Regions from separate parts of the Kitasatospora sp. NPDC088346 genome, predicted to be linked through region 3. Evidence: riboswitches for the same ligand, from Rfam matches in the RefSeq annotation. Region 3 holds a riboswitch; each other region holds the start of a gene.
What was found. A riboswitch is a leader RNA that binds a small molecule or an ion and turns the genes downstream of it on or off. The one in region 3 is predicted to bind cyclic di-AMP.

Region 1 (2,251 bases), on a different contig from region 3:
GGGGGAGGTGCTGTGCGGGCTGCTGCGGCGGGCCGACCTGGTGACCTGGCCCCGGCTGTACGCCCTGCTGCTGTGGGCGGACGGGGTGGACACCGCCGACCGGGAGGCGGTCCGGGCCTGGCTGGACGCCTTCCGGGAGCTGACGCAGGAGCAGCGTCTTGAGGCGTTCGCGGCGGTGCCGGACCTGGACCCGGAGGAGCGGGACGGCGGTTGGGGGCCGACCCGGCTGCTGATGGTCGGGATGGCGACGGACGGCGCGCGGCTGCTGCTGGAGCAGGGCCTGATGCAGCGCAGCTACCGCAACCTGGCCGAGCTGACCGCGCTGGGCCGGCCGATGCCCGAGGAGCTCTCCGGGGACTTCGAGGACTTCGAGGCGGCGGTGGCCCGCGAGGCGCTGCGACTGTACGGGGAGTGGACGGTGCCCGGCCTGCCCGCGCTGCTGGTCGAGGAGTACCCGGACCTGGCGCCGGAGCCGGGCACCGAGGAGATCGAGGCGTACCTGGCGGACCAGGCCCCGGCCGCCGGGGAGCCTACGGATTGAGGCCGCGCGCCTGCATCCAGGCGAGCGGGTCGACGGGGGCGCCACCGTCGGGGCGGACCTCCAGGTGCAGGTGCGGGCTGGTGACGTTGCCGGTGGCGCCGACCGCGCCGAGCACGGTGCCGGGGACGACCGGGCCGTCGGCGGTGGCGATCCGGGACAGGTGGCAGTACCAGACCTCGGTGCCGTCCGGCAGGGTCTGGATGACCCGGTAGCCGTAGGCGCCGGACCAGCCGGCCGAGGTGACGGTGCCGGCGGCGACGGCGGTGACCGGGGCGCCGGTCTGGGCCGCGAAGTCGAGCCCGGTGTGCAGGTGCGACCAGTACGAGCCGGACTGCCCGTAGTGCGCGCTCAGGGTGTAGCCGGTGACCGGCGGGGCGAGCACGATCGGCGCGGCCTGCGGTGCCTGGGCCTGGGCCTGGGCCTGGGCGTGCGCGGAAGCCTGCGCCTGCGCCTGCGCCTGCGCGGAAGCCTGGGCCTGGATCTGGGCCTGCTGGGCGGCGTGCCTGGCCTCGGCCTCCTGGGCGGCGGCGAGCCGGGCTGCCTCCTCGGCGGCGCTCCGGCCGTCGGCCTGCTGCTGGATCCGGGCGGCGAGGGCCAGGCCCGGGTCGGCGGTCGCGGCGCCGTCCTGCTCGGCGGGGTCGGCGGCGACGACGGGGGCCGGAGCGGGGGCGGGAGCGGCCTGGGCGGAGGACGCGGCGGCGAAGCCGGTGGCACCGAGGGCGGCGGTCATCGCGGTGACGCCGAGCAGGGGTGCGCTGCTCCTGGCCTGACGGGGCATCCGGTGCCGGGCCGGGTCGCCGCCCTGGTCGCCCTGGTCGGCCTGGTGGAGCTGGCCCACCGGGTGGTCGAGCAGCTGGGTGCCTGCAGCCGAGCCGTGGAGCGGGTGCGTCGACGCCACTGAGGCGTGCTCCTTTCCTTCCCTCTCGCCGACCGGGTTAGCTGACGGGTTCGGAGCAGGAAGGTCTCCTACGGCCTGGCCTGGGCCGGACCGATTCACCCCAAGGAACGTGGTTCCCCGGTTCCGCGGACCCGCCGGTGGAGGCGTGCCCGCGGATTGAGCGATGGCGCACGGTGCCGTCTGGGTACGGCGTTTGGTTCCGCGCTGCGTTATCGAAAGTTAATCCTATGCGCCCCATGATTCCAAGCGCCCGGGCGGAGGAAATACGGGTCGTTCGCAGACCAGAGGGCGGTTCGCCCGATTTCGCGACGGCACCCGTGACGGACTGCTACCGGCCGGTTGAGTATCCGTACTCATGTGCGAGGAAAGGGACTTGGAGACCCTTTCGGCATGAGCACAAAGATGCAGTCCAGGACCACGGCCGCGTACTTCGTCCAGGCCGTCATCTCCTTCGCCCTCGCCACCACCGCCCTCGCCGCCGGGATCGCCTATCTCCCGGTGGACTCCTGGATGCGCGGTTTCCTGGCCGTCGGCCTGCTGTACGAGATCACCTCGGCGTTCACGCTGGCCAAGGTGATCCGCGACCGGCAGGAGGCCGACGAACTGACCAGCCGGGTGGACCAGGCCCGGCTGGACAAGCTGCTGGCCGAGCACGACCCGTTCCGGGTGGAGGGAGCCTGAGTTCCGACCGGTCGGGGCGGGGGTCAGCTGCCCTCGGCGGCGGCCTTCGCCCTGCGGGCGGCGAAGGTCTCGCCGCCGGCCGTCCAGTGGGTGGCCGGGACCTCCTCGACCGCGACCCAGATGTTCTGCGG
Region 2 (2,251 bases), on a different contig from region 3:
GGACGCCGCCATGGGCAAGCGCGGTTCGGCCTACGTCTGGGGCGCCACCGGCGCGAGCACCTTCGACTGCTCGGGTCTGATGGTCTGGGCGTACGCGAAGGCCGGCGTCTCGCTGCCGCGCACCTCGCAGAGCCAGGCGACCGTCGGCACCAACGTCGGCACCAACATCGCCAACGCCCAGCCGGGCGACCTGGTGATCTACCACAGCGACGCCCACCACGTGGCGATGTACATCGGCAACGGCCTGGTGGTGCACGCCCCGCGCACCGGTGACGTGGTGAAGGTGATGAAGGCCGACGCCATGCCGATCAAGACCATCCGACGGGTCTGAGACCGGTCGCTCCGGGACGGGATCGACACCCCGACCCTGCAGTCCCATTTCGGACATTTGCCCTCTTGAGGGGCTAGTTGACGCTCCATGACACGCCCGGACGGGTCGAGATCCCGCTGTGATCTCCGACACGCCGGGCGTTTCATTGTGCGACCATATGCTGAGTATTTATCAGCCCTGGGTAGGTGTTCTGTCACTGTCGGTCGTAATCGGAATCAAACATGGCAATGATTCCGACTTTTTTCCGACAAGGATTTGAACGGATCACGGATGGGTTACTAGGGTCATGTCACGGACCGCCGCGCAGTCGTCCACCCAGCCCGGGTGGCAACGGTGGTCACCGCCGAGTCCGAGAAGCAGCCGGGCAGTCTGACTGCCTGTGGGGGAGCCCCTGAGGGGGTGCTGTGCATCGGAGCCGGGGAACCACGTTCCTCGGGGTGAATCGGCGCCAGGTCGACCGCAGGGGCGGCGCGCGGAGTTGGTCCGCGCGCCTGACGGGCAGTCGGTGAGGCGTTGTAGGGCTTGTCTTCCGGCCCGAACCCGTCAGCTCACCCGGTAGGCGGTGTGAGGAAGAAGGAGTCCGCCTTCGTGGCGTCCCATCGTCGTCCCAAGCCCGCAGGCCGGGCCCGCGTCTCCATCCTGACGGCCGCCGCCGCCACCGCCGTGGCGCTCTCCTCGCAGTCCGGTGCGCACGCCGACCCGGCTCCGACCAAGGACCAGGTCAAGGCCCAGGTCGACGCCCTCAACGAGGAGGCCGAGTCCAAGACCGAGGAGTACAACGCCGCGGTCGAGAAGGAGCAGAACCTGCAGAAGCAGGTCTCCCAGATGCAGGACCAGGTCGCCCGCCAGCAGGCGCAGGTGAGCACCATTCAGGGCAGCCTGGGGGAGATCGCCGCCGAGCAGTACCGCACCGGTGGGATCCCGCAGACCGTGCAGCTGATGCTCTCCGCCAGCCCGGACTCCTTCCTCAACCAGGCCGGCGCGATGAACCAGGTCGGCAGCTCGCAGGCCGACGTGCTGAAGGCCTTCAAGGACGAGCAGGGCAAGCTCGACCAGCAGAAGCACGAGGCCGAGCAGAAGCTCGCCGAGCTGGACACCACCGCCAAGCGGCTGAAGGCCGACAAGGAGGAGGTCCAGGCGAAGATCGCCAAGGCGACCGCCCTTCTGGAGACGCTCACCCAGCAGGAGCGTGACGAGCTCGCCGCTGCCGAGGCCAAGGCCGCCGCCGAGGCCAAGGCCAAGGCGACCGCCGCCCCGGCCCCCGAGCGGGCCTCCCGCGACTCGGCCCGTACGGACATCGCCGTCAACGTGCCGGCCGGTTCGCACGCCGCCGCCGCGATCGCCGCCGCCCAGTCCAAGCTGGGCAGCCCGTACTCCTACGGCGCGGCCGGTCCGAGCAGCTTCGACTGCTCCGGCCTCATGAAGTGGGCCTACGCGCAGGCCGGCGTGTCCCTGCCGCGGACCTCGCAGGACCAGCGCGGCGCCGGCACCAACGTCGGCACCAACATCGCCAACGCCCAGCCCGGCGACCTGATCATCTACCGGAGCGACGCCAGCCACGTCGCGATGTACGTCGGCAACGGCCAGGTCATCCACGCCCCGCACACCGGCTCCGTGGTCCGCTACGAGACCGCCACCATGGCGCCGATCAACGCGATCGTGCGGCCCTGACGCCGTCGCGTCCCCGTCCACGTCCACCGGCCCGGCACTCCCCGTGAGTGCCGGGCCGGTGGCGTCACGGCCGCCGGCCTGCGGCGGGACCGAGCGGTGGGCCAGGTGTCCGATTAGTGGTCAAATATTCGCTGCTGGAGGGGTTTGGACTAGCTCGGCCTGACTCGCTAACGTCTGCCCCCGGACCTCCGCACGGACGGCCGCCCACCCCCGGGCGGCGGCGGTGGCCCGGCCCGCAGGAACGGAGTC
Region 3 (2,251 bases):
GCCGCCTCCACCCGGGGCCCGGTGTCCTGCCGGCGCGCCCCGAAGAAGAGGTCCGGGTCCACCTGGCGGCAGCCCGCGGCCTCCAGCCCGGGCAGCACACCGACGCGGGCCGGCCGGCGCCGGGCCGTGGCGGTCGGCGCCCCGGTGATCGACTGTACGGACATGGGCGGCCTCCCTGGTCGAGCTGTCGAGCTGGTCCCACACCGGACAAGACGTGGCGGAGGGGGTCGGCGGTTCGGCCGGAGGGCGTCGAAATCCCCGGAGAGGCGGGCGGGCCGGGTGCGGGCCGGCCGTCGGCCGGGGGACCCGGGAGCGCCTTCGAGCGCTGGTCGCAGACGTGCCGGGGGCCGTGCGCCGTCGAACCTCCGGGGTCTCGGGACCGCCGGTCCCGGCCGGGGCGGAGGGGGGGTTGACGGGCCGCCGGTCGGGGGTGTCGTGATGATTGTGTGATGCTCAGTATGCAGGCTTGTTATTGAGGCGTGGATCCCTCTAATCTCCCGAGCAGCCCGCTGCTGCGGGCGCCCGGAACGCGGCACGCCCAACCCTGCCCACCGCGCCACGGGACGATCGAAAGACCCTGGGCAGGGGCGGGGGACCCAGGTTTTTCCGCCGATCCCCCTCGGCTTGGGGTGAAGCCGCGCCCGGCGCGGCCGGGCCACCTCCCGGTCCGAACCCGACAGCTCACCTCGCAGGCGTGCGGAGAGGGATGACTGAATGGTCTTTTCGGGTTCCGGGCGTCACCGCCGTCCCACCCAGGCCGACCGGGCCGTGGCGGCCGCCGGCGTGGCGGGTGTCGGTCTCGCGCTTCCGTTGCTGACCGCGACCGGCGCACACGCCGCCACGGCCGACACCTGGCAGACGGTCGCCCAGTGCCAGACCGGCGCGGACTGGAACGGCGATCCCGGCACCGGACACTACGGGGGCCTCGGACTCACGTTGCGGACCTGGGTGGCGTACGGCGGCGACGAGTTCGCCTCGCAGCCCGACCACGCCACGCCCGAGCAGCAGGTCATCGTCGCCGAGCGGCTGCTGGCCGGCCACGGCCCGAGCCTGTGGCCCACCTGCGGCCCCGCCGCCGGGCTGCCCGCGCAGACGGCCACCCCGGCCCCCGCGCCGACCGAGACCACGCCGGACACCGGTCCCCGGGTCCGCGGCGACGGCGCGGCCGTGCCGCAGTACTTCACGCCGACCACCACCCCCGACGCGACCACCGCTCCGGCGCAGCCGGGCGCCTCCCCGCAGATCTCCACCGACCTTCCGGGGACCCTGCCGGGCGCCCTGCCGACCGACCAGCCGTCGGGCCTGCCGACCGGCCAGCCCAGCGGGCTGCCGACCGACCAGCCGACCATCGTGCCGCAGCCCGGTGTCACCCCGCCGGCCACCCCGGCCCCCGGGGACCCCACGGCGACCACCCCCGTCACCCCCGCGCCGACCGGCACGGCCCCCACCGGCACCGCCTCGCCCGGCGCCGACCTTCCGGTGCCCGGCGCCTCCCCCAGCGGCACGCCGACCGCCGCCCAGGACACGACCGCGGCGTCCGCGCCGACCACCCGGGCCGCAGCGGTGACCGCCGCCGTCGCCGAGCCGGCCCCGCCGAACACCTACACCGTCGCGCCCGGCGACACCCTCTCCACCATCTCCGACTCGCTGACGCTGGGCGGCTGGAAGGGGCTGTACGCGCAGAACCCGACGGTCGGCACCAACCCCGACCTGATCCGTCCCGGCCAGGTGCTCAACCTGCCCTGAGCCACCGGCTCGGCCGCCGTTCCCGGGCGGTCCCGGTGGGTGCCCGGCACCCACCGGGACCGCCCGCGGTGCGTCGGGGTGCGTTCGGGGACGCACGGGCGGGCGGCCCCGCCGCCGGCGGCCGGCGGCGGCCCTGGCAGACTGGCGCCCGCGGCCCGTGCCCGACGATCCAGACCGAGGTTCCATGCAGTCGCTGCTGTCCGGTTTCGCCCCGATCTGGGTGCTCACCGCGGTCGGCTACCTGGTGGCGCGGACGGGACTGCTGGGCGAGCAGGCCGAGGCGGTGCTCGGCCGGTTCGTGTTCCACGTGGCGATGCCCGCCGCACTGTTCACGATGCTGGCGGGCGCACGGCTGGACGCCTTCGCGAACACCGCGATGCTGGCGTTCGCCGCCGGGACGGTCCTGGCCACCGGGCTGGGCTTCCTGGCCGGGCGCCGGCTGTTCCACCGCCGGCCCGCCGACCGGGCGATCAGCGGGATGGCGGCCGGCTACGTCAACTCGGCC

Region 1: another riboswitch for cyclic di-AMP. It lies ahead of ACIOFR_RS35470 (M23 family metallopeptidase); the one in region 3 lies ahead of ACIOFR_RS23550 (transglycosylase family protein).
Region 2: another riboswitch for cyclic di-AMP. It lies ahead of ACIOFR_RS02250 (NlpC/P60 family protein); the one in region 3 lies ahead of ACIOFR_RS23550 (transglycosylase family protein).

What each region holds. Positions count from the first base shown of each region.
Region 1 is NZ_JBIURH010000050.1:27,701-29,951, reverse strand. It holds gene ACIOFR_RS35475 (hypothetical protein) at 1-541, shown strand, start outside; gene ACIOFR_RS35470 (M23 family metallopeptidase) at 531-1,439, opposite strand; cyclic di-AMP (ydaO/yuaA leader) riboswitch at 1,451-1,612, opposite strand; gene ACIOFR_RS35465 (YiaA/YiaB family inner membrane protein) at 1,830-2,120, shown strand; gene ACIOFR_RS35460 (4-oxalocrotonate tautomerase family protein) at 2,144-2,251, opposite strand, start outside.
Region 2 is NZ_JBIURH010000001.1:502,398-504,648, forward strand. It holds gene ACIOFR_RS02245 (NlpC/P60 family protein) at 1-331, shown strand, start outside; cyclic di-AMP (ydaO/yuaA leader) riboswitch at 722-909, shown strand; gene ACIOFR_RS02250 (NlpC/P60 family protein) at 920-2,002, shown strand.
Region 3 is NZ_JBIURH010000019.1:49,017-51,267, reverse strand. It holds gene ACIOFR_RS23555 (WhiB family transcriptional regulator) at 1-164, opposite strand, end outside; cyclic di-AMP (ydaO/yuaA leader) riboswitch at 559-709, shown strand; gene ACIOFR_RS23550 (transglycosylase family protein) at 715-1,746, shown strand; gene ACIOFR_RS23545 (AEC family transporter) at 1,931-2,251, shown strand, end outside.